3 regions of the Vibrio sp. 16 genome follow, and region 1 is predicted to be linked to each of the others. Evidence: predicted binding sites of a transcription regulator. Region 1 holds the regulator's gene; each other region holds the start of a gene.
The links. Region 1 encodes MetJ, which represses methionine synthesis genes. Its sites were predicted from a motif close to TTAGACNTNTANANGTCTAA; they were not measured.

Region 2: metN (methionine ABC transporter ATP-binding protein MetN) is a predicted target of MetJ. The motif match lies at 6,197-6,216, and genes of this name have one in related genera.
Region 3: metE (5-methyltetrahydropteroyltriglutamate--homocysteine S-methyltransferase) is a predicted target of MetJ. The motif match lies at 7,520-7,539, and genes of this name have one in related genera.

The regions. Positions count from the first base shown of each region.
Region 1 is NZ_OY808997.1:2,271,707-2,281,838, forward strand. It holds gene rpmE (50S ribosomal protein L31) at 1-204, shown strand, start outside; gene U9J37_RS10360 (malic enzyme-like NAD(P)-binding protein) at 461-1,738, shown strand; gene metJ (met regulon transcriptional regulator MetJ) at 1,867-2,187, opposite strand; gene U9J37_RS10370 (O-succinylhomoserine (thiol)-lyase) at 2,406-3,572, shown strand; gene U9J37_RS10375 (bifunctional aspartate kinase/homoserine dehydrogenase II) at 3,572-5,983, shown strand; gene metF (methylenetetrahydrofolate reductase) at 6,226-7,119, shown strand; gene zapB (cell division protein ZapB) at 7,188-7,430, opposite strand; gene glpX (class II fructose-bisphosphatase) at 7,724-8,731, shown strand; tRNA gene U9J37_RS10395 (tRNA-Asp) at 9,353-9,429, opposite strand; rRNA gene rrf (5S ribosomal RNA) at 9,471-9,586, opposite strand; rRNA gene U9J37_RS10405 (23S ribosomal RNA) at 9,677-10,132, opposite strand, start outside.
Region 2 is NZ_OY808997.1:1,736,571-1,746,702, forward strand. It holds tRNA gene U9J37_RS07800 (tRNA-Tyr) at 16-100, shown strand; tRNA gene U9J37_RS07805 (tRNA-Tyr) at 219-303, shown strand; tRNA gene U9J37_RS07810 (tRNA-Tyr) at 375-459, shown strand; tRNA gene U9J37_RS07815 (tRNA-Tyr) at 531-615, shown strand; gene treC (alpha,alpha-phosphotrehalase) at 761-2,440, opposite strand; gene treB (PTS trehalose transporter subunit IIBC) at 2,511-3,935, opposite strand; gene treR (trehalose operon repressor TreR) at 4,135-5,082, opposite strand; gene U9J37_RS07835 (MliC family protein) at 5,135-5,482, opposite strand; gene gmhB (D-glycero-beta-D-manno-heptose 1,7-bisphosphate 7-phosphatase) at 5,525-6,076, opposite strand; gene metN (methionine ABC transporter ATP-binding protein MetN) at 6,323-7,357, shown strand; gene U9J37_RS07850 (methionine ABC transporter permease) at 7,347-8,024, shown strand; gene U9J37_RS07855 (MetQ/NlpA family lipoprotein) at 8,056-8,865, shown strand; gene U9J37_RS07860 (transporter substrate-binding domain-containing protein) at 8,926-9,099, opposite strand; gene U9J37_RS07865 (substrate-binding periplasmic protein) at 9,108-9,722, opposite strand; gene U9J37_RS07870 (AbgT family transporter) at 9,885-10,132, opposite strand, start outside.
Region 3 is NZ_OY808997.1:1,282,804-1,292,935, reverse strand. It holds gene U9J37_RS05715 (YgiQ family radical SAM protein) at 1-202, opposite strand, end outside; gene U9J37_RS05710 (EAL domain-containing protein) at 451-2,898, shown strand; gene U9J37_RS05705 (EAL domain-containing protein) at 2,999-5,476, shown strand; gene U9J37_RS05700 (HI_1241 family integral membrane domain) at 5,549-6,229, shown strand; gene U9J37_RS05695 (DUF4250 domain-containing protein) at 6,302-6,502, shown strand; gene metR (HTH-type transcriptional regulator MetR) at 6,544-7,455, opposite strand; gene metE (5-methyltetrahydropteroyltriglutamate--homocysteine S-methyltransferase) at 7,724-10,006, shown strand; gene U9J37_RS05680 (organic hydroperoxide reductase Ohr) at 10,084-10,132, opposite strand, start outside.

The DNA.
Region 1 (10,132 bases):
CACCCAGAGTACAAAGCTGTTAAAGCAACATGTTCTTGTGGCAACTCTTTTGAGTTCAACTCAACTCTAGCTAAAGAGTCAATCCACCTAGACGTATGTGACAAATGTCACCCATTCTACACTGGTAAGCAACGTATCGTTGATACAGGCGGCCGTGTTGATCGCTTCAACAAGCGTTTCGGTGCTCTATCAAGCAAGAAGTAATCACTTCTTAACCGAATCTAAAAAGGACGCTCTGGCGTCCTTTTTTGTTTTTCACGTTCAGAAAAGTCTCTATTAACGCAGTGTATTGCTTCATCAATATTGAGAATTCCTAGCGACATCTCTATTCATCTGGTCTAATCTCCAGTGAATTGACACCTTTTGGCGTTACAGGTCGCATTCTGACCTTTGCAGCTTGACTTAGTTACTCTAGAATGGATTCCCCCTTTCCAAACATTAATAACGAGTACCTACACCTATGTCATCTGACAATCACCAAGAACTATCCCCTGAAGAACAATTCCGTCAACAGGCGTTGGATTACCATGCTTACCCAACAGCCGGTAAGATCTCTGTTGAACTAACCAAACCTGCGGAGACCGCAACTGACCTCGCGTTAGCATACAGCCCAGGTGTAGCGGAGCCCGTTCGTGAGATCGCACAAAACCCAGACAATGTTTACAAATATACGTCTAAAGGCAACATGGTTGCGGTTATTTCCAACGGTACTGCGATTCTTGGTCTAGGTAACTTAGGTCCGCTGGCCTCAAAACCAGTCATGGAAGGTAAATCACTGCTATTTAAACGCTTCGCTGGTTTGGACTCGATTGATATTGAAGTCAAACACCGCACTATCGAAGAGTTCGTTGACACTGTCGCTAACATTGCTGACACCTTTGGTGGTATTAACCTAGAAGACATCAAAGCACCGGATTGCTTCGAAATTGAAAAGCAACTGATTGAACGTTGTGATGTTCCTGTTTTCCACGACGACCAACACGGTACTGCAATTGTTACTGCGGCGGGCATGCTTAACGCGATCGAGCTACAAGGTAAAAAGCTAGAAGAGGCAACGATCGTTTGTTTGGGCGCAGGTGCTGCCGCTGTGGCTTGTATGGAGCTACTGATCAAATGTGGCGCGATGCGTGAAAAGATTTATATGCTTGACCGTAAGGGGGTCATTCATACTCGTCGTGACGACCTAAATGAGTACAAGCAGCTATTCGCCAACAATACCGATAAACGCACGCTTGAAGATGTGATCGAAGGCGCGGACCTGTTCTTAGGTGTATCTGGTCCTAACCTACTTCCGGCTGAGGCTCTAAAGTTGATGGCCGATAAACCTGTTGTGTTTGCTTGTTCTAACCCTGATCCAGAGATCAAACCGGAACTGGCGCATGAAGTGCGTGATGACCTCATCATGGGTACAGGCCGCTCTGACTATCCAAACCAAGTGAACAACGTTCTTTGCTTCCCATTCATCTTCCGTGGTGCATTGGATGTTCGCGCAAGTGAAATCAATGATGAAATGAAACTTGCAGCCGTTGATGCGATTCGTCAACTGGCAAAAGAAGAAGTGCCGGCAGAAGTCCTTAAAGCTGCGGGCGTAGACCACTTAGAGTTTGGACCAAGCTACATCATTCCAAAACCAATGGATGCTCGCCTACTACCTCGCGTTGCTAAAGCTGTGGCACAAGCGGCCGTTGACTCTGGCGTTGCACGTATCGATATGCCTGAAGGCTACATGGGAGCGTAATCGTCACGCCTCTGAAAACCAAAAGCCGCTAACCTAAAGTCAGCGGCTTTTTAGTATCTGAAACAAATCGACGACAGCAAATTAAGAGGTGCGTTTGTTACCAATTATGGACTAACCAAGGCGTGTTTTTATTCTTCGTCAAACGCTTCGTATTCGATCCCCATTTCTTCCATCAGTTTTTTCACTTCTGCAGGGATATCATCTGGGCGATCTTTTCTTAAATCTTCATCCGTTGGTAGTGGCTGACCGGTATAGGCATGCAAAAATGCTTCACACAATAACTCACTGTTTGTTGCATGGCGTAGGTTATTAATCTGACGACGAGTACGCTCATCCGTTAATACCTTCAATACTTTCAATGGAATAGAAACCGTGATCTTCTTTACTTGTTCGCTTTTCTTTCCATGCTCAGCGTATGGGCTTATGTATTCGCCATTCCAGTCTGCCATTGCGCACCTTAATTCATTTTTATGTTTAGTTGAGTAAAGCGCAATTTTAGCGGTATTTATAGCCACAAGCAAAGACATATAGACGTCTAGAAGTGTTGACGTCTCTAAAAATGAGAAGTAAAGTGGTGAGATATGGAGATGGAATAACATATATCTAACATCCATCAGGTATATCGTATTCCCTACAAGTTGTCACCACTGTTCGAAAGGAAACACTTATGAGCGCCCATAAGCCAGCCACCATTGCCGTACGTACTGGTATTGAATCAGACACTCAACACCACGCTGTTGTTCCCCCTATTTACCTCTCGACAAACTATGGCTTTCCAGCATTTGGTGAAGTTCCTCAGTATGACTATACCCGCTCAGGCAACCCAAACCGCGGCTTACTTGAAACCGCATTGTTTGAGTTAGAGTCAGGTAAAGGCGCGGTAGTAACAAACTGCGGCACCTCTGCGCTCAACTTATGGGTGTCTGCATTTTTGGGCCCAGATGACCTCATCATCGCGCCTCATGACTGCTACGGTGGCACATACCGTTTATTCAACACGCGCTCACAAAAAGGTGACTTCAAAGTGCAGTTTGTTGATCAATCGGACGAGCAAGCGCTCAATGCCGCCATTGCGTTAAATCCGAAACTCATCTTGATTGAAACCCCTTCCAACCCTTTAGTGCGCGTGGTCGATATCGCAAAAGTATGCGCCAAAGCAAAACAGGTTGGTGCGCTCGTCGGTGTCGACAATACCTTTTTAACACCAGTGTTCCAAAAGCCTCTCGAATTAGGCGCAGACTTCGTTATTCACTCAACCACCAAGTACATTAATGGCCACTCAGATGTCATTGGTGGCGTGGTCGTCACTAAAACCGAACAGCATGCAGAGGAGCTTGCTTGGTGGGGCAACTGTATCGGCGCGACAGGTACTCCATTTGACAGCTATATGACCCTACGTGGCATACGCACCTTAGGGGCACGCATGAAGGTGCATGAAGAAAGCTCGGCGCAAATCCTTGAGTACCTCAAAAACCAAGACCTCGTTGGAACCATTTATCATCCGAGTCTTCCGGATCATCCAGGACACGAAATAGCGAAACGACAGCAGTCTGGCTTTGGCTCTATGCTCAGCTTTGAGTTTGCAGGAAGCTTTGAGCAGCTCAAACACTTCGTTGGCCAGCTCGAACTCTTCTCACTAGCCGAGTCTTTGGGTGGCGTAGAGAGTTTGATCTGCCACCCAGCTTCGATGACGCACAGAGCGATGGGTGAAGAGGCGCTTGCAGAAGCGGGAGTCACTCATCAGTTGCTCCGCTTGTCAGTCGGTTTGGAAGATGCCGGTGACCTAATTGCAGACTTAGACCGCGCCTTTAATCAAACCAAGGAGGCATGCTAATGACTGCTTCTCGTCAGCTGCACAAATTTGGCGGCAGTAGCCTCGCCGATCCCGAATGTTACCGCCGCGTAGTCACCATCTTAAAAGAGTACTCTAACAGCGAAGACCTGATTGTCGTCTCTGCAGCAGGAAAAACCACCAACCGACTGATCGAGTTTATTGAATCCCTCAACAAAGATGGCCGACTAGCGCATGAAGTGCTGCAAAGCCTCCGCCAATTCCAAACTTCCTTGATTGAAGAGCTGATCGCACCGGACGAACAAGACGCCTTGTTGGCAATACTTCATGATGAGTTTTCAACATTAGGCGAACTGACCGCGCCACTCACTGACGCGGAGAAAGCGGCGGTGCTTGGCCACGGTGAAGTATGGTCATCACGCCTCCTAGCGGCACTCCTTAACCAAAGCGACCTAAACGCCGTTGCACAAGATGCTCGCGCCTTCTTACGAGCAGAGATCGGGACTCAGCCAGAAGTCGACCGAGGTACGTCATACCCGCTATTAAAGGAAGTGTTGGCACAGCATGCTCATCACCGAGTGGTGATTACCGGCTTTATGGCGCAAGATAACCACGGCCAAACCGTGCTGCTTGGTAGAAACGGCTCCGATTACTCCGCCACCGTCATCGGGGCACTGGCTGAAGTCAGCCGAGTGACAATCTGGAGTGATGTTGCAGGGGTATACAGCGCGGATCCACGTATCGTGAGTGATGCATGTTTACTGCCACTACTCAGACTGGATGAAGCCAGTGAACTCGCTCGTCTCGCTGCCCCTGTGTTGCATAGCAGAACGCTACAACCCGTCGCCCAAAGCGCCATGGATCTACATCTTCGCTGTAGCTACGAGCCAGAGTCTGGCTCGACTCGCATAGAGCGTGTATTGGCCTCTGGTCGAGGAGCAAAAATCATTTCCTCACTCAGTGAAGTACTGCTTATCCAACTCAATTTTTCTGCGGGTCATGATTTTTCTCGACTCGAAAAAGAAGTCCTTTCAGGCCTGAAACGCGCTCAGCTTGAGCCATTGACCTATGAAGTTCAACACGATCAGCATGCCCTGCGTCTTGCTTACACCGCAGAAATTGCCGGCGGTGCGCTAGAACACCTGCAAGATGCCGCAATCGAAGCGGAAATTAAACTAAAGGAAGGCTTCTCATTGGTCGCAGCAGTAGGTGCGGGAGTGACCAAAAACGCCAACCACTGCTATGGTTTCTATCAAAAACTGAAATCCTCGCCTGTTGAATTTGTTTCTGAATCTCAATCTGGCTTGAGCTTAGTCGCCGTTTTACGCAAAGCCGACACTACTCCGCTGGTAAAAGCTATTCACAGCCAGTTGTTCCAAGCTCAAAAACGCGTTGGCATCGCCCTGTGTGGCAAAGGGAACATAGGTTCAAGCTGGCTAACCCTATTTGCTGAACAAAAAACCGAACTAGAAAAGCGCCGCGGTATGAACTTTGAGTTAGTTGCTGTCATCGACAGCCAAACATATTGGTTTGACCCGCAAGGCATTGATGCCGCTTCAGTGAGTGCCCGCTTTGACGATGAAGCCACCGAGTACCAACCTGGAGAGTGGATTACCAAGCTTGGCGCGATTCAAGGTTACGATGATGTCGTCGTTTTGGATGTCACCGCAAGCAAAGAGCTGGCAAGCCAATATTTGAAAATTGCAGAGCAAGGTATGCATCTAATATCAGCGAACAAAGTCGCGGGTTCGGCTTCAAGCAAATATTATCATCAAGTCCAAGATGCCTTCGCAAAGATAAATCGCCATTGGCTATACAACGCAACTGTCGGTGCAGGACTTCCTATCAACCACACAGTGCGTGATTTGCGAGAAAGTGGGGATGATATCCAAGCACTGTCAGGAATCTTCTCTGGAACGCTCTCATGGCTTTTCCAGCAGTATGATGGTTCGGTACCTTTTGCCGAGTTAGTTGATTTAGCCTGGCAACAAGGCCTTACCGAGCCCGATCCACGCAACGACCTTGATGGTTCGGATGTTATGCGTAAACTGGTTATCCTTGCCCGTGAAGCAGGGTTAGCCATAGAGCCAGAAGCCGTCAAGGTCGAAAGTCTAGTCCCTGAAGAGTTGGCAGCGCTCTCGCTCGATGACTTTCTAGACAAGAGTCAATTGCTCAGTGAACTACTTGCGGAACGACTCAAGAAAGCACAGCGTGAAGATAAAGTGCTTCGTTACGTTGCCCGTCTCGAGAAAAATGGCCAAGCGAGCGTCGGCGTCGAAGCATTAAGCAAAGAACATGCACTGGCTAATCTACTGCCATGTGACAACATTTTCGCGATTGAGAGCAAATGGTACAAAGACAACCCACTCGTTATCCGTGGACCAGGCGCAGGAAGAGAAGTAACCTCTGGCGCGATTCAATCGGATCTCAATCTACTTTCTAGCCTCCTTTAAACCTATCTAGGGCTGTCTCATACAGCCCTTTTTCATCCTGACTCGCAAACTCTGTCTAGAATCATAGACAGAGAACTCCAGTAAAGTGAACTTCAATATCGCTCATGTTCAACTTGAATAAAATTCATAATTAGATTATTGACATTAAATGGTATTCAAGACATTCTGTGGACATATAGACGTCTAAACGTCAATTTGAGGATTTGGATTTGAGCGGGCAGAGTTGCCACAGGGAGAGTAAGATGGGATACACACACGCAGGTCATATTGACGCCTTAAACCAGAATATCGCTGAACTTTCTGACAACATCAATGTGTCATTTGAATTTTTTCCGCCAAGTAGCGAGAAAATGGAAGAGACGCTTTGGAACTCTGTGCACCGCCTAAAAACACTAAAGCCGAAGTTTGTTTCTGTGACCTATGGAGCTAACTCAGGCGAACGTGACCGTACCCATTCAATCATCAAAGAAATCAAAGCTGAAACTGGCTTGGTCGCAGCACCACACTTGACCTGTATTGATGCGAACCGTGAAGAACTCATTCAAATCGCTGATGACTACTGGAATAACGGCATTCAGAGTATTGTTGCACTGCGTGGCGATATCCCACCGGGTGGTGGTAAGCCTGAGATGTACGCATCCGATCTTGTTACATTATTAAAAGAGCGTCATGACTTTGATATCTCGGTTGCCGCTTTCCCTGAAGTCCACCCTGAGGCGAAAAGTGCGCAAGCTGATCTCCTGAACCTAAAACGCAAAGTCGACGCCGGTGCAAACCGTGCCATCACACAATTCTTTTTTGATGTCGAAAGCTACCTCCGCTTCCGAGACCGCTGTGTCGCTGCCGGAATCGACGTAGAAATAGTACCGGGCATCCTGCCAGTCTCAAACTTTAAGCAAGCCTCACGCTTTGCTGCACAGAATAACGTAAAAGTACCGAGTTGGATGGCAAAACAGTTTGAAGGTCTGGATGATGATCCGACAACTCGCCAGCTAGTTGGTGCTAGCCAAGCGATAGATATGATCCGAGTGCTCAGTCGCGAAGGTGTGAAAGACTTCCATTTCTATACGCTTAATCGTGCGGAAATGACATACGCTCTGTGTCATACGCTAGGTGTTCGACCTTCCGCTTCATAATCGATAAAACGTAAAAAGGTTGGCATTCGCCAACCTTTTTTCAATTCAGTCACAGATAAGTGTTCAACTTACTCGACTTCATCCATTTTACCTAGAAGGTTACGGATGCGATCTTGCCATGCAGCATGTTCTTGTTGCATCTGTTGAGCCTTTTGCTCCAATTCTTCGCGGCTAGAACGTAGCTCATTCGCCTCAAGAGCAAGCTTTTCTTTCTCTTCTTTCAGCTCTTCAACTTCCATCTGTAGCAAAGAAATAGTATCGACTGCTGTTTGGATTTTCGCTTCTAGTTGTTCTAGTACTTCAAAAGACATCTTAGCCTACCTTTAGTTATTCGTTTATGTGAAGGGCTCTCCACTCAATACCTTCATTCTACTCAGCCCGAGAATGATAAACACGCCCTATATTCGATATTTTGTGCCATTCGGTCAAAAAAACAGCACAGCTTGACAATCCCCTGACTGAAAGAGATTCAAAGTGCGAACCCGAGGAATTTCGACGCTGCTTTGATCGAGTTCAATTCAAATTACACGAAATAGCAAACGTTTTCCTGTCATTGTGTTAGAATCCTGCCGATTTTCTCATTCCCCCTTACTTTGGAGCTATCATGAAACGCGATTTAGCAATGGCATTTTCTCGAGTAACAGAAGGCGCTGCATTAGCAGGCTATAAATGGCTTGGCCGAGGCGACAAAAACGCCGCCGATGGGGCCGCTGTTGAGGTGATGCGCTCACTGCTCAACAAAACAGAGATCAGTGGTGAAATTGTGATCGGTGAGGGTGAGATCGATGACGCGCCAATGCTGTATATCGGAGAAAATGTCGGTATCGGGGGCGATGAGGTTGATATTGCAGTCGACCCTATAGAAGGGACGCGTATGACCGCAATGGGGCAGTCTAACGCGTTAGCCGTTCTTGCTGCGGGAGAAAAAGGAAGCTTCCTGAAAGCCCCAGATATGTACATGGAGAAACTCGTTGTTGGTCCTGGCGCAAAAGGCTGTATCGATCTCCATAAGCCATTAAAAGAGAACCTAGAGAATATCGCTCAGGCACTGAACAAAACACTCGACACCTTAGTCGTCATAACACTCGCGAAGCCACGTCATGATGATGTCATTGCTGAAATGCAATCAATGGGTGTCAGAGTCTTCGCCGTGCCTGATGGTGACGTAGCAGCATCGATCCTGACTTGTATGCCAGACAGTGAAGTGGATGCGATGTACTGTGTAGGTGGCGCTCCAGAAGGCGTAGTCTCCGCCGCTGTCATTCGTGCACTGGACGGTGATATGAATGGACGACTACTCCCACGACATGAAGTAAAAGGGAATAGCGAAGAAAACCGCATCTACGGTGCTGCAGAGCTAGAACGTTGTGAAGAGATGGGTGTTGAAGCGAATGTAGTCTTAAAGATGGAAGACATGGCACGCAGTGATAATGTTGTGTTTTCAGCTACGGGCATCACTAAAGGGGACCTATTAGAAGGTATTACACGCCAAGGCAATATCGCAACGACAGAAACTCTGTTGATTCGCGGTCGCTGCCGCACGATTCGCCGTATCAAATCAATTCACTACCTTGAACGCAAAGACCCAGAAGTCAGAGATATTATTCTCTAACTCTCATAGAACATTATGAGTTGAGGTCAGCTTCTGCTGGCCTTTTTTGTATCCGGAACAATTAGAGAATTGAAAGAATGCGCCTACAATAGGTATAAAGATTTAACCTCGTTGTATCCCTTCCAGAGCCCTCAACATAGTAATGAAAACCTCCGCCTAAACTTTTCTAATGATTAGCATATGAGCATGAAACAAAGCTTATTGGTATAAGTTCAGCTGTAGGAAAGTTACAGGCCAAATATGTCTTTAGACTGGCGGTCCTGAGTGGGTAGACTTACATCCAATTAGAGCTCTCTTACACGCGAAGGCAAGTAACGTTTAACAAAGTTTGCTATTCCTCGTTCTTACGGAGCTTGTTCATAAACAATCGCAGGCTATTTGGATAATACGGCTGAGACTCATTGGTCAGCACAGAAGTTTTCTTGACCAAGAAACGACGAAAGCCTAGTCGCAAGACTAGGCTTTCAAATAAGTAGCACAGTGATTGAATTGGTACTCTATTGCCTGGGTGAACGCACGGGCTTGATGGTTCGATATTTCGGTCCGTGAAAAAGTGCGCAGCATTTTCGGAAATTTGAAACGTAAAAAAGCCCTAGTCTTTCGACTAGGGCTTAGTATAAGTGGCGGAGTGGACGGGACTCGAACCCGCGACCCCCGGCGTGACAGGCCGGTATTCTAACCAACTGAACTACCACTCCGCAGTGGCGTACTCGCTACAAGCAAGTGTCCATAATTTAAAGCCTGGCGATGTCCTACTCTCACATGGGGAAGCCCCACACTACCATCGGCGCTAATTCGTTTCACTTCTGAGTTCGGCATGGAATCAGGTGGGTCCAAATCGCTATGGTCGCCAAGCAAATTCTTTAATCTGGAAAGCTGTTTGTGCTCTCAAAACACAATCAAGTAATTCTTGTATCGAGTCCATCAAAACCCTTTGGGTGTTGTATGGTTAAGCCTCACGGGCAATTAGTACAGGTTAGCTCAACGCCTCACAACGCTTACACACCCTGCCTATCAACGTTCTAGTCTCGAACAACCCTTTAGGACTCTCAAGGAGTCAGGGAAGACTCATCTCAGGGCTCGCTTCCCGCTTAGATGCTTTCAGCGGTTATCGATTCCGAACTTAGCTACCGGGCAATGCGTCTGGCGACACAACCCGAACACCAGAGGTTCGTCCACTCCGGTCCTCTCGTACTAGGAGCAGCCCCCTTCAATCTTCCAACGCCCACGGCAGATAGGGACCGAACTGTCTCACGACGTTCTAAACCCAGCTCGCGTACCACTTTAAATGGCGAACAGCCATACCCTTGGGACCGACTTCAGCCCCAGGATGTGATGAGCCGACATCGAGGTGCCAAACACCGCCGTCGATATGAACTCTTGGGCGGTATCAGCCTGTTA
Region 2 (10,132 bases), 540 kb from region 1:
GTATAAAAATACCCTGGAGGGGTTCCCGAGTGGCCAAAGGGATCAGACTGTAAATCTGCTGGCACTGCCTTCGATGGTTCGAATCCGTCCCCCTCCACCATATTTATTCTTGTGACTTTTTAGGTGAATAACCTTTTAATAAGTTGTGAGAAACACTTGATTAACGTGTTGGGAAAACATTAGTCAAGCTATTCTGTAAAAAGAATAGAAAACACCCTGGAGGGGTTCCCGAGTGGCCAAAGGGATCAGACTGTAAATCTGCTGGCACTGCCTTCGATGGTTCGAATCCGTCCCCCTCCACCATATTTTCTCTATGATAGAGAGCAGCTTGATTGACGTGTTGGGAAAACATCAATCAAGGATAAAAACACCCTGGAGGGGTTCCCGAGTGGCCAAAGGGATCAGACTGTAAATCTGCTGGCACTGCCTTCGATGGTTCGAATCCGTCCCCCTCCACCATATTTTCTCTAAGATAGAGAGCAGCTTGATTGACGTGTTGGGAAAACATCAATTAAGGATAAAAACACCCTGGAGGGGTTCCCGAGTGGCCAAAGGGATCAGACTGTAAATCTGCTGGCACTGCCTTCGATGGTTCGAATCCGTCCCCCTCCACCATATTCAAGAAACCAGCTCATTGAGCTGGTTTTTTTGTATCTATTGTTTCTCAACGTGCTTTTCCTCCAGACATAAAAAAGCCCCGACATTGCGGGGCAAATACTAGAACTTTTCAGTTCTAACGAAGCAAACACTATAGGGGGTGTTAGCTTTGGAAAAGAATAATGCGCGTTTCATAGGGTTTAAGTACCTGACGCTGAGAAACCTCGCCTTGCAACGGGTAGTTGCCAAGTAAATACGTTGCTGTCGATAAATCTAAATCGCTAGGCAACTTGCACTCCGACTCATCACCATAGTAGTTATTCAAGCAGATCAAGGTCTGATGCTGCGACTGGCGCTGATAGCCGAAGATAGCCGTGTGTGAAGGATAGAGATCGGTATAATCCCCAGTCGTAATCACTTCCACTTCTTTACGTAACTTGATCAGTTGCTGGTAGAAGTAGAACACAGAGTTAGTGTCTGCAACGGCTTGTTCTGCGTTGATTTCCGTATAATTGTTCGCGACTTGCAACCAAGGCTGGCCTTTGGAGAAGCCTGCGTACTCCTGATGATTCCACTGCATCGGGGTACGTGAATTGTCACGAGACTTCTGCGCAAGGATCGCCATCATCTCGTCATGAGGAACACCTTGTTCATTGACCATGATGTCGTACATATTGGTACTTTCCACATCACGATATTGCTCTATCGACGTGTAGCCCGGATTGGTCATGCCGATTTCTTCACCCTGATAGATATACGGCGTACCTTGCATCATGTGTACCGAAGCTCCGAGCATTTTCGCCGACTCGACACGGAAGTGTTTATCATCTCCCAATCGACTCACCACACGTGGCTGATCATGGTTACACCAGAATAGAGCTCCCCACCCTTTGCCATTTAAACCGGTTTGCCAGTGGTTGAAAATCTGCTTGAGTTGGATGAAATCAAATGGCGCTTTGGTCCACTTTTCACCATTTGGATAATCCACTTTTAAATGGTGGAAATTAAACACCATTGAGAGTTCTTTGTTATCCAGTGAAGAGTACTGCTGGCAATGCTCCAGCGTCGTCGAAGACATCTCTCCCACCGTCACGCTGCCATATTGTTGAAATACCGCTTCACTGATCTCTTGCAAGTATTCATGCACACGAGGTCCATCTGTGTAGAATCGGCGGCCATCTCCCTGATCATCATTGGGAAAGTCTTGCTGTTTAGAGATGAGATTAATCACGTCTAAGCGGAAACCATCAACGCCCTTCTCCGCCCAAAAGCTGATCACCTCTTTCACTTCTGCACGGACTTGAGGATTTTCCCAGTTTAAGTCTGCTTGCTCTTTGGCAAATAAGTGAAGGAAGTATTGACCTGTTTTCTCATCAAACTCCCACGCACTGCCACCAAATTTGGATTGCCAGTTGTTCGGGATCCCGCCATCTACAGGATCTTTCCAGATGTAGTAATCTCGGTATGGGCTATTTTTATCCCCCAAAGCCGATTGAAACCAATGATGTTGCGTCGACGTATGGTTGACTACGATATCCATAATAATGCGAATCCCACGCTGATGCGCCTCTGCAAGCAGTTGGTCAAAATCGTCCATACTGCCAAAGTCTGGGTTAATCGCGTAATAATCAGAAATGTCGTAGCCATTATCGATCATTGGCGACTGGTAAACCGGAGTTAACCAAATTGCGTCAATTCCCAATCGCTGCAAATAGTCCAACTTAGAGATAATGCCTTGGATATCACCTGTCCCTTTACTGCCACTATCACAAAAACTCTTTGGGTAAATTTGATATATCGAGGCGGTTTTCCACCAGTTTGCATCATTTGTGATTACAGACATCATTGAGCTCACTTACCAAAAATAGAAATCGTTGAAGATGGAGCAGCGACGGCCGCTCCATAAGAAATGCTTATGCGCTTACAGGCTCTAACTCGCCTTTCATTTGTGCGCGCTTGTAGAAGAAGAGTGTCAGTGCCGCAGGAACCGCAATCGCAACAAGCATCGCAATTCCGTAGATGCCCCAGAATTGTGGCTGGATTGACAAGATACCAGGCAGACCACCAACACCGATGCCGTTTGCCATCACACCTGCGCTACCACAAATCGCAGCGGCAATCGCACTACCGATCATTGCGCTCAACATAGGGAATTTGTACTTAAGGTTGATACCGTACATCGCAGGCTCTGTTACACCAAGGTAGGCAGAGATTGCCGCAGGAACCGAGATATCGCGTTCGCCATGCTTCTTGCTAATGATGATGATACCCACAACAGCCGATGCTTGAGCAATGTTAGAAAGTGCAATCAGAGGCCAGATTGGCGTGCCACCTAGGTCTTGCATTAGCTGTAGGTCAACCGCGTTAGTCGTGTGGTGGATACCTGTAATCACAAGAGGTGCGTACAAGAAACCAAACACCATTGAACCAATCACCGCGAAGTCACCTGTCATCGCCGCTTTCGCCGCAAACGCAACACCGTCGCCAAGTACTCGACCAAATGGGCCAATCAATGAGTGAGCAAGCACAACAGAAAGGATGATTGAAACAAACGGCACAACGACTAGGTACAAGTAGGATGGGACGATGCGCTTTAGATTCGTTTCAATAAAGGCTAAGGCAACACCTGCCAGCATTGCTGGAATGACCTGTGCTTGGTAACCAACTTTCTCTATGACAAACAGACCAAAGTCCCAAGCCTCCGGCACCTGCTTACCAATCAAGTAAGCGTTCATAAGCTGCGGAGAGACCAAGGTAACACCTAGCGTGATACCCAGAATTGGTGTACCACCCAGTTTTTTCACCGTTGACCAACACACACCAACCGGTAGGAAGAAGAAAATCGCTTCGCCAATCAACCACAAGAAGCTATGGACTGTTGCCCAGAATTGGCTGATTTCCGTTAGAGATTGACCATCAAACATCTTAATGTCGCCAATAACGTTACGGAAACCTAGAATCAAACCACCGGTGATAATGGCAGGCAGCAGCGGGACAAAAATTTCGGCTAAATGGGAGATCCCGCGCTCTAAAATGTTCATGTTTTGACGAGCAGCAAGCTTGGCTTCATCCTTCGATGCTGCCGTTTGCCCTGTCAGTTCAATCAGCACTTTATAGACTTCATCAACTTCAGTGCCAATAACGACTTGGAACTGACCTGCGTTGGTAAAACAACCTTTCACCATTGGCAGAGCTTCTAGCTCTTTTTCTTTTGCTTTCTCGGTATCGTTTAGTACAAAGCGAAGGCGCGTTAAGCAGTGGCTCACACTTGCGATGTTATCGCTGCCACCGACCAACTCAATCAGACGCTCCACTTCGTGTTTCGCAATCTTACTCATATCCATGTCCACCCTAATTGGATTCTCATTCATGTCTGAATCAACATCAGACTATTAACTGACTTATTTTTTGTTGTTTTGGGAATGTTCCCATTTGTGCTCATTATATTGTCAGATCTGATAAAAGATAAAAATGGGAACAGTCCCATTAATTGAATGAGATCACAGTATAATTTTAAATCACTTTGAAAATAATGGCTTAGAGAGTCAGAGGCTGTTGAGTGAGATGAACCGTCCCCACATCGCCATTTATTTGGGATATCAGTAGGTTAGCTGCTTTTTCACCCGCTAATGAATAACCGGGGTCGATGCTAAATACTTTAGGAAAGAGGAATGAAAGCAATTCATTACCGCCGACACCTGTCACCACAACGTCTTCACGGTCGAGTTCTTGGAGGCGCTTGATGACACCTAGCGCCAGAGTATCACTGGCACAGACGATGGCTTGTGTCTCGGGTTTGAGGACTTTATCGACAAGTAGGTAGGCACTTTCATGATTCAACTGACCGGTTTGGTAGCAAGCCTTTAGTGCATGAGCGCGACACCAAGTTAAGTAAGCATCCAGACGCAGCTTACCCGTTGTTTTGTCACTCGGGTCCACTCCAATAAAGGCAATACGGCTGAGCGATTTTTGCTGCAGATACTCGAGCGCTTTGATGATCACTTGCTCGTTATCGTAGTTGATTGAAGAGACTTGATCCGTATCCATGGCAATCACCACGGTACGGTTTTGCCAACTGCCCAGTTTGGTCACATCAAAATCACTGAAGCCAAACACGATAACTCCGTCGACATTGCGCTTTTTCAGTACATCGAGGTGGGCATTAGTCTTGTCACGATCAAACTGGCTTTCCATGATCACCACGTCATACCCCGCGGCATAAAGCGTATTGAGCATGCTCCCTACCGCTTTATTCTCTGATGGAGAGTCCAAGCGTGAAATGATCACCCCAACGACTTTTTGACTTCCACCACGCATGGTTTGCGCAGACTTGGAAGGTACGTAACCGGATTCTTGAATCACTTGTTCGACTTTCGCCCGCGTCGCAGGCTTTACTTTCGGATCATTGGTCAATACTCGAGATACGGTCGACTTACCGACGCCCGATAACTTAGCAATATCAAGAATGGTTAGTTTTTTACTCATAGGGGGATAGTTAGCTTCCTAGTCTTATGCTTAACGAATCGCGAAGTCTGTGTTACTCGTCGAACTGACAATTTTTGTATATGGTGCGTGCAACTTCCAATCGCGCATTCGTACCTTTTGTATGCAACACGATAGGGTTAGCGGTTGCGGCAGTACCATCATCCAGTATGTATTTGGTTCCAGAGCCTGACGGGACTTGTATCAAAGGGAACTCTTGCTGATCCACTTTCAGCCAAGCTTTTTCTTGCTCTGGTAAATAGCCAACCTCAAATGCCTGCCCCGCGTCACATTGGTACTGAATCCAGTCCCCTTGAAAGGTGTTGTCTGATTGTGACGCTGATTGGGAGCAACCAGTTAAGGCTACACCCATCATCACGATAAATCGTCCTTTTTTCATCATGACCTCCAAACAAACAAGGGCCGCCAAAGCGACCCTTTAATGCTATTTAGTGAGATAAGCTGGCACGTCTTTAATACTGTCTAGCACCACAGAGGCAAGCGCCTCACCTTTGTCAGTGACTGGCTTACCTGTACGAACGAGAATTTTGGTTCCTACGCCAGCAGCATCCGCTGCCATCATATCTTCCGCTTTGTCACCAACCATGACAGAGTTTGCCATGTCAATTTTCAAAAAGTCGCGTGCTGAGATAAACATACCAGGCTTGGGTTTGCGGCAATTACACTCTTCTTTGTATTTACCTTGTCCATGTTCAGCATGGTGAGGACAGTAGTAAAAACCATCAAACTCAACGCCATTATCAACAAAATTCCAGTCCATCCACTGAGTTAAGTCTAGGAAGCGATCTTCACTAAACTTACCACGAGCAATGCCAGACTGGTTAGTCACCAAGACAAGCAAGTAGCCCATCTCTTTCAGTTTCTTCGTCGCTTCAAACACGCCTTCGATAAATTCAAAATCATGCTCATCATGTACGTAACCATGGTCGACGTTAATCACGCCATCACGATCTAAAAAGACTGCTGGTTTAGCCAAAATATGCTTCTCTATCCGTTACTTTCTTTGGGGTGAATCACCCAGTTGTAGTAAGAATTATTGCACGCTTTATTTCTTTCATCACTATCTAATTACCAAACGATTGAGCAAAATAACCATTTAGACGTCTAGACGTAAAAATATCTATTGACAGAAAACACGCGAGACCATAGCATCGTCTACTAAATGAGATGTAGTTCAAAATTATCTACTGCTCCCAAGGTAATCGGATTAGCGAGTTTCTCGATGATTGAAATTAATCAAGTTAATAAGGTGTTTTATCAGGGCAAAAAGGAAATCAATGCCCTTAAAGACATCAATCTACACATTCCTCAAGGAACGATTTTCGGTGTAATCGGCTCATCTGGAGCAGGGAAAAGTACGCTTATTCGCTGTGTAAACATGCTGGAAGCCCCAACAAGTGGCTCTATCATTGTTGACGGCGTGGACCTCACTAAATTATCAAAGTCTGAACTGAGCAAAACACGCCGCAACATCGGCATGATTTTTCAGCACTTTAATCTGCTTTCTTCTCGCACTGTATTCGATAATGTTGCGCTTCCACTTGAGTTGGCTGGCGCCGAAAAAGAAAAAATCAGCACCAAGGTTACAGAGCTATTAAAACTGGTTGGCCTAGCAGACAAGCATGAAAGCTACCCATCTAACCTAAGTGGCGGCCAGAAGCAGCGTGTTGCGATTGCTCGTGCGCTGGCATCGGATCCAAAAGTGCTGCTGTGTGACGAAGCCACCAGCGCCCTCGATCCAGCGACCACTCAATCTATTCTTGAGCTACTTAAAGAGATCAATCGTAAGCTGAATATCACAATGCTGCTGATCACTCACGAAATGGACGTAGTGAAAAGCATCTGTCATGAGGTGGCCATTATTGGTGGTGGCGAGCTCGTTGAAAAAGGCACGGTCGGCGAAATTTTTGCCCACCCGAAAACGGAACTGGCCCATGAGTTCATTCGCTCAACGCTGGATCTCTCCATCCCTGAGGATTACCAAGTTCGCTTGCAAGAAACTCGAGTTGAAGGCAGCTACCCACTGGTTCGCTTAGAGTTTACCGGAGCAACAGTAGACGCCCCACTGATGACGCAAATTGCACGCAAGTTCAATATCGACGTCAGCATTTTGAGCTCTGATCTTGATTACGCAGGTGGCGTAAAGTTCGGCATGATGGTCGCTGAACTGTTTGGTAATGAGCAGGATGACAATGCTGCTATCGAATTCCTCCGTGAACATAACGTAAAAGTAGAGGTATTGGGTTATGTCCTTTAATACAGTATCAGAATGGCTAAACCTTAATGGCAACTTGCTGATTGGCGCCACTTGGGAAACCCTTTACATGGTCGCGGTTGCCGGAATTGTTGGATTTGCCGTGGGCATTCCACTTGGTGTTATTCTCCATACCACGAAAAAAGGTGGTCTACTCGAAAACACCAAGCTTAATAGCATACTTGGTGCCATCGTGAACATCGGTCGCTCTGTGCCATTCTTGGTATTGATGGTTGCCATAATCCCTGTGACAAAAATTTTAGTCGGCACCTTTATCGGTACTACAGCCGCTATCGTACCGCTCACCATCGGCGCAATTCCATTTGTCGCTCGTTTGATCGAAGGTGCCTTGCTTGAAGTACCAACAGGTCTGGTAGAAGCAGCACAATCGATGGGCGCAACACCGGTACAAATCATTTCTAAGGTATTGCTTCCTGAAGCACTACCGACCATCGTCAACTCAGTCACCATTACATTGGTTACGCTAGTCAGCTACTCAGCAATGGCAGGAACGGTAGGTGGCGGTGGTCTAGGTGACGTCGCCATCCGTTACGGCTTCCATCGCTATGATGTGGTCATAATGGCAGTAACGGTCGTGATGCTGATTATTTTAGTGCAAATTATTCAATCTATCGGCGATGCCATTGTGCGCCGCGTCGATCACAGATAAAAATTATTCGATTTATTACAAGGAGATAGTCATGAAATTCAATCTTAAAGGTCTTTTGGCAATTGCCGCTGCTGCATCAGCATTAGTGTTATCTGGCTGTGGCGAAAAAGCCGCTGACAACAGCAAAATCAAAGTAGGTGTTATGGCAGGTGCTGAAGCACAAGTTGCTGAAGTTGCTGCAAAAGTAGCAAAAGAGCAATACGGCCTAGATGTTGAGCTTGTTACTTTCACTGACTACGTAACGCCTAACGCTGCATTGGATGACGGTTCAATCGATATCAACGCATTCCAGCACAAGCCATACCTAGATCAGCAAGTGGCAGATCGTGGTTACAAACTGACTATCGCAGGTAACACGTTCGTTTACCCAATCGCTGGTTACTCTAAGCAAGTAAAATCTGTGGATGAGATCCAAGAAGGCGCGCGCATCGCTGTTCCAAACGATCCAACTAACCTAGGTCGTTCACTGCTACTTCTTGAGCAGCAAGGTCTGATCGAACTTCGTGAAGGTGCAGGTCTACTAGCAACGGTTCGTGACATCACGGCAAACCCGAAAAACATCTCAATCGTTGAGCTAGATGCTGCGCAACTTCCTCGTTCTCTAGACGATGTAGCGCTATCTATCATCAACACAACTTACGCAAGCTCTATCAACCTAACTCCACAAAAAGATGGCGTGTTTGTTGAAGACAAAGAGTCTCCATACGTAAACCTAATCGTTTCTCGTGAAGAGAACCTAAATGCTGAAAACGTTCAGAACTTCGTGAAGTCTTACCAGACAGAAGAAGTTTACGCAGCAGCATCAGAAATCTTCCAAGGTGGCGTGGTTAAAGGCTGGTAATCACCACTTTATCTAGCCAAGCAAAATGAATAGGGCTGACGTGAATGCGTCAGCCCTTTTTTATTCTCCACTCAGCTCAACTCTCAAGCTATCAAAGTACCGTTCAATCAGCGCTTGATATCGACCGTCACGCTTCATAGCAGCGAGCTCGGCATCAAACTCATTCTTTAGATCGTGGTGCTGGCGAAGTTTTGAAAAAGCAATGTAACTTGGCGTAGCTTCTAATGAAGGCACCAGAATCTTCAGCGATTGGTCGAGCCCATTCGCACCATAATACTGCGCGCCCCAAACTCATTATTGACCCACACATCAGCACGCTTTGCTCTGACAAGATGAGCACAGTCCTCAGTTTTATTGCGTTTAAAAATCACTTTAAACACGCCGGTATCGAGCAAGTCGTCCATTCGTTTACCATAACTCACTCTGTTGACCACACAAATAGAGAGCGAGCTCAAGTCACGTTGGAAAAAGTCGATACTGCTTAACTCACTATCAATCAAGGTAATCAAGCTAATATTCTGGGTAAACAAAACTTGCTGGCTATAGTCCGCAAATTGTTCCCGTTCTTGGTTTTTGAATGCGGTGAAGATGGCATCTGAGCGACCATGTTGAATGTTATTTAGTGCCCTCGCCCACGGCAGAACTTGGATACTGATGGGTTGTTTGAGTTCAGCAAAGATTTCCTTGACCAACTCAACCGCCACACCAGAAATCTTATCGTTATGATGTTCAATATACGGTGGGTACTCCAAAGTCACTAACTGTAGCGTCGAGCTCGCACCAAGATAAAAACTGCTGAAGTAGACCAGGGAAATTAGGATATGAGTCAATCGCTTCATACTTATACGAACAGGCATTCGTTACACAGTCTCTGTATTTAATCGCTCCAAATACTGCAAGCCTGCCCTCCTAAATATGTATTCTATAAGTAAAGTTCACAACCCTATCTTGTCAAACCGATTTGCCTACAAAAAAGCCGGAGTAAAAACTCCGGCTCAACGTATAATCAATTGTATGGCTTAAGGTGTGTAGTACGTTGCAGCACCCGGACCAACAGGTAGACCAAATACGAATACCCATAGGTAGAACAGTAGACTCCAACCTACGATAAAGCAGATAGAGTAAGGCAGCATGGTTGCGATCAGCGTACCGATACCCAGATTCTTCATGTAACGCGTCGCTACCGCAAGAATTAGACCGAAGTAGCTCATCATTGGTGTGATGATGTTAGTCGTTGAATCACCGATACGGTAAGCCGCCTGAATCG
Region 3 (10,132 bases), 990 kb from region 1:
GCGCTTCAAGTAATCGACCGATGATCGCCATACCAAAACTTGGATGATCAACGTAGGCATCGCCGGTTACGATGATAATGTCACAGCTATCCCATCCAAGAGCGTCCATTTCTTTTCGGCTCGTTGGAAGAAAAGGTGCGGTGCCAAAGCACTCAGCCCAATATTTCTTTTGCTCGTGAATAGGGGTGTTTTCGCTGTACATATTTTGCTCTCGGATCCAGGAAGCGCGAATTATAGCGGCTTGGCGCCCATCTATCTAGCCTTACATATCCTTAGATTATTGGGGGATTTTTAAGTGGTTTGTGTGGTTTATCCGCTGGCTAAACTAATTGGTGAAGGTCAAAGGATATTTGCCCAATTTGTTAGCGGATTAACGTCAACATCGCGCTAAATGCGATAGATTTACTTATAGAAATATAAAACTGGTTGGGTATTGGGATGGATGATGTCATGAATGAGTCGCATGCTACTGTGCCTCAGCAGCAGGGCAGAAAAAGCAAATACGTTGTTTACGACTGGGCGATGAACCTTAAAACACAAGCCTTCTATTGCGATAACGAAGGGCAAACCTTGATGTTTGGCGAGGTGTATTCAACCTTCTCGGCGACACGTTTGATTCGCTTAGTCCCGCCTGGCCAAAGAGATAGAGTGAAGCGCGCGTTTCAAACCGCGTTGACGACTGGCGAGGATTGTTACCTCCATTGCTGCCTTGTTACACCCACATCACTGTTTACATTCGTTGAAATCTACATGTACAAAGCGGATGAACATCACCTGAAAGGCACGATCTCGCCTTGCTTGGTGATTTCGAATGCGCAAGAAGCATCAGAGATATTTTACGGCATTTTTGAAAATCAGCATCACGGTGTGGTAGTGACTGACTCGGATACGCGCATCCTTGCCTGTAATCACTATTTTGAAAAGATGACGGGGTATCTTCGCAACGAACTTGTCGGACTAAAAACCAACATCTTTAACTCGTCGAGTCATGATGACGAGCACTATCGGGCACTATGGGAATCATTAGGTTCACAGGGGTATTGGAGTGGGGTACTGCTTTCACGCCATGCACAAGGTAAGGTGTTTCCCCAGAGCTTAACGATCCAGAAAATTGGCTTGGGCAGTGGGCAAGACTATTATATCGGCTTGAGTACAGATCTATCGTCTGATCTCGATCGATTGGAAGACACCCAGTCTGGCGGGGTTGATATCCTGACGCAATTACCGACGTCGGATCATTTTCTTGCCCAGCTGACCAAGCGATGTAAAGCGACGGACCGAGACAATACCTTACTGGTTCTCGCCATCCAACCGCGCTTTGCTTCAAAGGGCACCAATGAGCAAAAAAAACGTTTTGCCGCTTATTTAAAAGAGAAAACCAGCGCGTTGTTTTCAGGGTATATGGACAGCGGACGCTTTCTAGCCTGTTTGCCTGTGGTGGTTGAACACCCAGAGCAACGGGTACGCGACATCGCCAAGACATTAACGACCTTTTTCCATTGTTTTAAGCATGCTACTAAGGATATTCATGAGGTCTTAAAGACTGGGTTGTTGGGCGTTTCAATCTATGGTGTGGATGCTGAGACGCCCAATCGGCTTGTGTCTCATGCTTGCCAAGCGATTCTCGAACTCCACTCAGGAGAAAATAGACGCATCGCGTTTTATGATCGCTCGATCCATTTGCAAATTGAGCGCAAGAAACGCCTTGAAGCGCATGTGCAAAAATCGATGCTGAACAAAAATGTAGAGGTCTACTTCCAACCCATAGTCAGCGTAAAGCAGCAGTGCGTAGAGAAATTTGAAGCGCTGTGCCGTTTCCCTCCTTTGGAGTCGGAGCCTGCGACTACCCAAGACTATATTCAAGTCGCTGAAGATATGGGCAAAATTTTCGAGTTAGATAATTTGGTCTGTGGGATGGCATTTGAACAATTCAAAGCACTACAAAAGCGGTTTGGTGACACCTTGCAGTTGTCAGTCAATCGCTCATTGAATACCGATGTTGGCATTGTCGATGTGCTGAAGCATACCGCACTCGCGCTGGATGATGCGGGCTTATCCCCAGATTGCCTAAACATAGAATTCACCGAAAGCGCTTTTTTGGACAATTCAGATAACAGCCAGCAACTGATTCAAACGCTTCGCGATGCAGGGGTAAAAATTGCTGTTGATGATTTCGGCTCTGGCTGTGCTTCGTTCCATTACTTAACCAAGAGTTTCTTTGATGTACTCAAGATTGATCGTCAGTTTATCTCCGGATTAGAAAAAGGGACGCGGGAGTATCATATTGTCCATACGCTTGTGCATCTGGCGCATCAGCTCAATCTTGATGTGGTTGCCGAAGGGGTAGAGACAGAAAGTGAGCTGGCGTTGCTGACTGAACTTGGGGTGGACTACATTCAAGGTTACTTGTTTGCAAAACCAGAAAGCACGGAGCAAATCGTCGCCCATGAGCATTATTGCCAGTGGCCGAAAACCGCACCAAGTGCACCAGAACAAACTCTCATGAAGCTGGTCAGCAAAAATAGCCATCACCTTGACCCAGGAGATCCGTTATCCCTCGCGCATCAATATTTTAATGTGTCTCATGGCGATTACTTGGCTGTCGTTGACAATAAAAAATGTGTCGGTGTGCTGTCGCGATCAACCATGCATTTACATATGACACCAACGATGGGCACGGATCTCGAAACCAGCAAAGAGAAAAATTATTGGCATAAGAGTGTCAACCGAATGATGGCTCCCGGAGGAACGGTACTCGATTGGCATACGCCAGTAAAAGAGGTTCATCGACTCGTTACGCAAGGCACGCCTTTGCCTTGGATATTGACTGACGAGCTTGGGGTGTTCAAAGGGTTAGTGGAAATGGCGACGGTATTGAGTTTCTGTGTAGAAGATTAAAGTTAAATTTATCAATTGTTATTCTAATGCTTAGGTGTAACTAAGACTCTTGTCCTAAAGTTAAGGATAAAGGGAGCTAATTTTAGGTGAGCAGTGGATAATGCTTAGTGGGCCAAAGGTAACGGAATCTGACTTGAGTCGTGAAATAGGGGCGCCGCTCACTTCTATTGCTTGGACTTGGGACATTAAACATCACAAACTCGATGTTGACCGACAAGCGCTTGGTTTGCTTTTGCATTCACGTTTGCCCAATGTGTCAGGAAACGTAATACTGGCTTGCTTGGATTACAGCGATCAAACCAAATTTATTGACCTCATAAAAGAAGCATGTCGTTGTCAGCGGACGTTAAATTATGCCTGTTGTATGACGCTCGATGGTGACCAGTGTTGCTACGTCAATTTCTCTTTTAGTGCTGAGAGTACTTTGACGGTAAAAGGGCACATTACTCCTTTGCTCTACTTTTCCGTCTCTACTGCGCTATTCAATGAGTTCTTCCAGCAGTTGTTTGAAAACCCGCATCATGGCGTTGTCTTACTCAACAGCCACAAGTCGATGCTTGCCTGCAACACCTATTTCCTCGATCACACTGGTTACAGCGCCAGAGAGTTGTTGATGAAGTCTGTTGATACACTCAACTCAGATAAGCATAGTGAAGAGTTCTACCAATCGATTTGGTCTGATGTAGACAGCAAAGGCTACTGGTCCGGTGTTGTCCTCATCAAGCAGGTCGATGGCAAAACCATACCCCAAGATCTGACTCTACAAAGAGTGACGTTTGCTGGTCAGCTGTTTTACCTTGGCTATTATCTGGATTTGTCGAAAAATCTATATCGCGTCGCAGACATTGAGCTCGGTGGCGTCGAGCTGTTAACTCAACTTCCTACCGAATCGCAATTTACCCACATGGTGGCGAAGCGTTGGATAAACGATAGCTCCGAGGCGATCAGTATGGTGGTGGCATTTGTCCCTCGTTTTGAGCAGAAGGACGATTTTGAACTCAAATCGACGCTTTCGGAACACCTGTCACGCAATCGCATCGCGCAGCAAGTGGGGTATATTGGTAACAACCATTTTGTGGCGTGTTTAGAGTGCCCGAAAACGGATTCTCCCGGCCAAGTACGGATCATTCACCAAACCATTCGCCGTTTTTTCTCAACCCTGAATCAGTCAGCAGGCAAAGCAATCCACCGCGCGATTTTAAAAGGGAAAGTAGGCGTTTCAGTGCTCGGTCACGATACTTACAATCCCAAACTGCTAGTTAGTCATGCGGTGCAAGCCTTATTGGAGCAAAGCAATAACAGCCAAGGGCAGATTACGTTTTATCATGGTGCGATTCACAAAGAGGTATTGAGACGAAAAGAGCTTGAAGAATGGGCGGCCAAGCTGATTAAATCGCAAAGTGTTGAGGTGTATTACCAGCCGATTGTCGACGTAAGAACGTGGGACATTGTGAAGTTCGAAGCGCTTAGTCGATTTAAAGGGCCGAATGGGCAGATGCTCAATACGCAAGAGATGGTGACCATCGCAGAGGACCTCGATCTCGTGGCTGATTTGGATTGGTGCGCGGGGAAAAAGGCGCTCGAAGAGCTGACAGCAATACAAGAACGTTTTGGCGCCAAGCTAGGCGTGACAATCAACCGTTCACTCAACACCAAGCTAGACGTAGATGAAGTGCTGCAGAGTGCCGAATCATTGATTTATCAGTACGCCAAAACGCCGGAACTTGTCACCATCGAGCTTACCGAAAGTGCTTACTTTGATAGTGAATCTCGCCAGTCTGCATTGATTCGCAGCATTCGCCGTAAAGGAGTGAGCATCGCGATTGATGACTTTGGCACAGGCTACAGCTCATTCAGTTATTTAAGTGATTCAAACTTTGATTTGCTTAAGGTTGATCGAGAATTTGTCACCAATATTAAAATGGGCTCGCATCAGTATTTCATCGTCAAGATGATCACAGAGCTGGCGCACACACTCGGCGTTAAAGTGGTGGCAGAAGGTGTGGAAACGCGGCATGAATTAGAGGTGTTGTGTGGACTAGGGGTGGATTTTATTCAAGGCTACTTCTTTTCTAAACCGCTGCCTCTCAATGAGTTAGAGAAGGCCTGGGGCTATTACGACAAGTTGGAAGACTTTCTCAGCCGAACGTCGAGTATGCGTAAAGTGGGTATTCTTAGCATTACCCAAACTCACATTCCTACTTTGGCGCCAAGAGATACCTTGGATCAGGCGTTGGCGATATTTGAGTCTGGTCGTTACAACATTCAAGTTGTGCCAATCATTGATGGGCAGACTTGCTTGGGTATTGTCGGTCGCAAGGAACTCAACTTTCACATTACGCCTACGTTAGGAACCAAGCTCGAAACGACCAAAGACATGACCATAGCGAAAAAGCGGTTAAACCAAGTGATGCAGCCAGAGGTACACAAGATCTCCTATCAGATGAAGTTGATAGAGATCTCTGATCTGATTCGAAGCGGGATCAAATTGCCTTGGATTGTTGAAAACGAGCTAGGTGAGTACCTCGGGATCGTTACGACGCAAGACGTGTTAAACTACTTTGCGAGCTTACGTTAACTGCCACGCTAACACCCAAGCGGTAAGTTTGCTATTATCCGCACCCATCACTTTCAAACAGAACATGACATCATGGTGCAGCAACTTTTGGCCGTGTCGGCTCCGATGCTTTTGGGCGCACAGCTTATTTTGACGTTAATCTTAATCAAAGGTGAAATTTGTCCCGGTCAACGTGGACGAATTCACAAAGTACTCCCAGCCCTCGCTGTGATGTGGCTTGCCGTTGCTTCGTTGAAGATAGAAGCAATGATGGTGGTGTTTGCCATCGCCTATTTCTACTCCCAAGTACAAACCAAAAAGACCCGCGATCAGGGCCCTCTTTGGGTGATGTATCTAGCGAATGGTTTGGCGCTCTCTTATGTCGCTATCATGATCGCAGAGCAAGCGAGTCTCGCAGGGGGCATTAATGTTTTTGTCCAGATCGCGCTGCTTGGTGCGTTGTTTGCGCATCTGTTGCTGACCGTCGCACGAACTCGACTTCAGGCGTTTCACCGAATTCTTCCCGTGTCGGGTGTCATTTCTGCGATGCTAATGACACTGGCTATTGCAATTAAAGCGGTATCTTTGGATGAGCCGGTGCTGATGAGTGTGCTGCAACCCTTGTTGATTGGCTTTGCACTCATGATTGCTGCGGTTGTTGTATGGTGCTGGCACATGTTGCTATCACGCGAAATCAGCAAGCCACAGTTAGGATTTGCGCTTGCGGTGATGCTGCTGGCGGTGACATCCAACCAAGCTTTGTTTGCACTTTAGACTGGGCTCACTTTAAATTTGCTCAATTGTGGCTAGGCTTGTTAGTAGGCGTACTAAGAAAGGAGCGTGGCTATGGATCTGAGCAATGTGAGCCGCTTTGATAGCGTCATTCTGCTAGGTATCGTTAATGAAAAGCTTCGGTTGGAATGCGGTAGCTTTGATGAGTTAGTCAGTATGTACGAAATGGACGTTGAGTCCGTGGTGGGAAAATTGGATGTGTTGGGCTACCAATATGATCCGCTCACCAACCAATTTAAGTCTTATTCTAGATAATCGACCACTTGATAGTGAAAAGGAGGCAACTGCCTCCTTTTTTATACGGTTTTTATTCCTTCCAAATGACTCTTTGATTGCTGGCGAGCGGTATTGAAAAAGGCTTGCAAGTAACGCTTATCCTTATCAGCATGTCGCGTTGCGGCAAACAATCTTCGCCATAATCCTTCACCAAGCGGGATACTCGTAATCAATCCTTGACGAGAGAACTCGCTGATGGCCCAGTTGGGCAGTGCTGCAACCCCAAGGCCGGCCGAGACCATCTGGATCAGCATAAGCGTATTGTCAGACTGTTTCCAACGAGCGGGCTCAATGCCGGCTGGCTGAAGGAAATGTTTGACCACATCGAGACGACTTTTCTGAACCGGGTAAGAGAGCATGGTTTGATCGGCTAAGTCCTGAGGTTCAATGCGCGCACGGCTTGCCAGAGGGTGTGTGGTTGCCGTTACAAGTCGCATTTCAAAATCAAACAATGGCTCGTAGTGGACTTCTGAGCGCGGGGCAATGTCAGATGTAATCACTAGATCCAGCTCTCCTCCAATTAGTGCTGGCAAAGGCTCGAACCCAAAACCGGAGGAAAAGTCTAACGTAACACTTGGCCAAGCGACTTGGTACTCCCTTAATGCGGGCATCAACCATTGAAAACACGAATGGCATTCGATCGCCATGTGCAATCGTCCGTTCACATCTTCTTTCAGGCTGGCTAACTCGTTCTCTGCCTTGGCCAAACGGGGAAGCACATCATCCGCGAGCCGAAGCAAAATCTCACCCTCGGAGGTGAATTTTACTGGGCGAGTTTTACGCAGAAACAAAGCACCTCCAATACGCGCCTCTAGATCCTTTAATTGGTGTGATAGGGCCGATTGAGTTAGGTGCAAAGCGGTGGCAGTGGCGGTCAATGATCCTGTATCACGCAATGTGGTTAACGTTTTTAAATGCTTGAGCTCTACCATGAGTTCCTTTCAAACTGAGTTATTCCGCATGAGTGTTTTTAACATACGTCGTTTAGAAAGAAGTGTAAACATCTAGACGTCTAAAATGTTTGGTTTTATTCATTTCGCTTCAATGTTGTCGAGCCATCATGAACAAAACTAATAAACAAGTTGAATATTTGGAGATTGCTTCGTCTAGGGTTTAGCGCAATATTTTAGCCATCCAGACGCCTTTGGTGTGCTGAAAAATATAAACATTGTGAATGAAAAGAATGACAGGACGACGATTATGACAACAACGACTCACATCCTTGGCTATCCCCGTATTGGCGAAAAGCGAGAGCTAAAATTTGCCCTAGAGAAATATTGGCGAGGTGAGATTGACCAAGCTCAATTGAAATCGGTCGGTTCAGACCTGCGCGTCAGCAACTGGCAAACTCAGCAACAAGCTGGCTTAGACTACGTGACAGCAGGCGATTTCGCTTGGTATGACCATGTTCTCACTACCACGTTATTGTTAGGTCACGTGCCTAAACGCCACCGTTCTGGTTTTCCTGATTTAGATACCTTGTTTAAGGTTGGTCGCGGACAATCTCAGGCAAGCTGCGGTTGTAGCGGCAGTGCGGCGTCTGATATGACCAAGTGGTTCAATACCAACTACCACTACATTGTGCCTGAGTTCAGCCAAGAAGATACCTTCGAGGTGAGCTGGCCTCAGCTGTTTGAAGAGGTGAATGAGGCGATTCAAGATGGTCATAAAGTTAAACCTGTCCTACTAGGGCCGCTGAGTTACCTTTATTTGGGTAAAGAGGTGGAAGAGGGCTTTGATCGCTTGAGCTTGTTGCCGCGTCTGTTAACCGCTTACCAAGCGATCTTGTCAAAGTTGGCCAACTTAGGCGTAGAGTGGGTCCAAATTGATGAGCCTATTTTATCTCTTGAGCTTGAAAAACCATGGCTCGACGCGTTTAAGTTGGCGTATCAAGTGATTCGAACAGACGTAAAAGTGCTACTGACAACCTATTTCGATTCTGTTCTCGATACGTTAGACAAAATTGTTGAGCTCAACGTTGACGGCTTACACATCGACCTGTCGGCATCCCCAGAACAGTTGCAGCTGGTGGCAAATAAATTACCTAAAGATTGGGTGTTGTCTGCGGGTGTGATCAATGGGCGTAACGTGTGGCGCGCAGACTTAAGCGCTCAGCTTGCATTGCTACAACCGGTTAAAGACAAACTGGGTGATAAACTGTGGGTGGCAAGTTCTTGTTCTTTGCTGCATAGCCCTGTTGATCTATCGCTTGAAACAGAGCTTTCTGAGGAAGTGCGCAGTTGGTTTGCCTTTGCTAAGCAAAAAGTGACGGAAGTTGCGCTACTTGGCAAAGCGCTTGATGGCGATCAAGAGGCGATTCTGGCTTGCGATACTTATAGCGCCCCAATTCAAGCGCGTAAAACCGCGACTCACGTAAACAAACCTCAGGTACAGGCTCGCCTAAACGGAATTACTAAACAACTGACTGAGCGAACGGCCCCTTACCCAGAACGAGCAGCGCATCAGAGTGAAGTTTTAGGGCTGCCTTTGTTCCCAACGACGACCATTGGGTCATTCCCGCAGACCAGTGAAATTCGAGTCCAACGCAGTGCGTTTCGCTCGGGGCAATTGTCGCAGCAAGAGTACGAAGTGGCACTAAAAGGGCACATCGAAGACGCCGTTAAACGCCAAGAGGCCCTTGACCTCGATGTCCTTGTGCATGGTGAAGCAGAGCGTAACGATATGGTTGAATACTTTGCCGAGAATTTGGCTGGCTTCCAAACCACTAAGTTCGGTTGGGTTCAAAGCTATGGTTCTCGCTGCGTGAAACCGGCTATCGTGGTGGCGGACATTGAACGTGAAAAACCGATTACCGTAGAGTGGTCGACCTACGCACAATCCCTTACCTCCAAGCAGATGAAAGGCATGTTGACTGGCCCGGTGACCATCTTATGTTGGACTTTCCCAAGAGAAGACATTTCTCGCAAACAGATCGCCGAGCAACTTGCGTTGGCGCTGCGTGATGAAGTCTCTGATTTGCAAGATGCGGGCATTAACATCATTCAGATCGATGAGCCTGCGATTCGTGAAGGTTTGCCGCTGAAAAAGCGCGATCACAAAGCGTATTTGGAGTGGGCGGTAGACGCATTTAAGATCTCTGCATCGAGCGCTAAGCCGGAAACACAAATCCATACGCACATGTGTTACTCGGAGTTCAATGAAATCATTGATTCAGTGGCCGCGTTAGATGCAGATGTGATTACCATTGAAACCTCTCGCTCAAACATGGAGCTGCTGAAAGCATTTGAAGAGTTCAACTACCCAAATGAAATCGGCCCTGGCGTTTATGATATCCATTCGCCAAATGTACCCACGCAAGAGTGGATAGAAGGATTGTTGACGACAGCGGCGGAGAAGATTCCTGCACAGAGGCTTTGGGTGAATCCAGATTGTGGTCTGAAAACCCGAAACTGGGAAGAGACGGAAGCCTCGTTAGCCAACATGGTGTCAGCTGCGAAGAAACTGCGTAAAGAATACGCATAAAGCGCGAAAGAGAAACGAAACAAGCCGATCACATGATCGGCTTGTTTTCTATGGCAGTGGATGAATTTGTCGGCTGATTAAATTGCTTGGCCGTTCACCGTGACTTTAACGTCAATGTTGCCACGA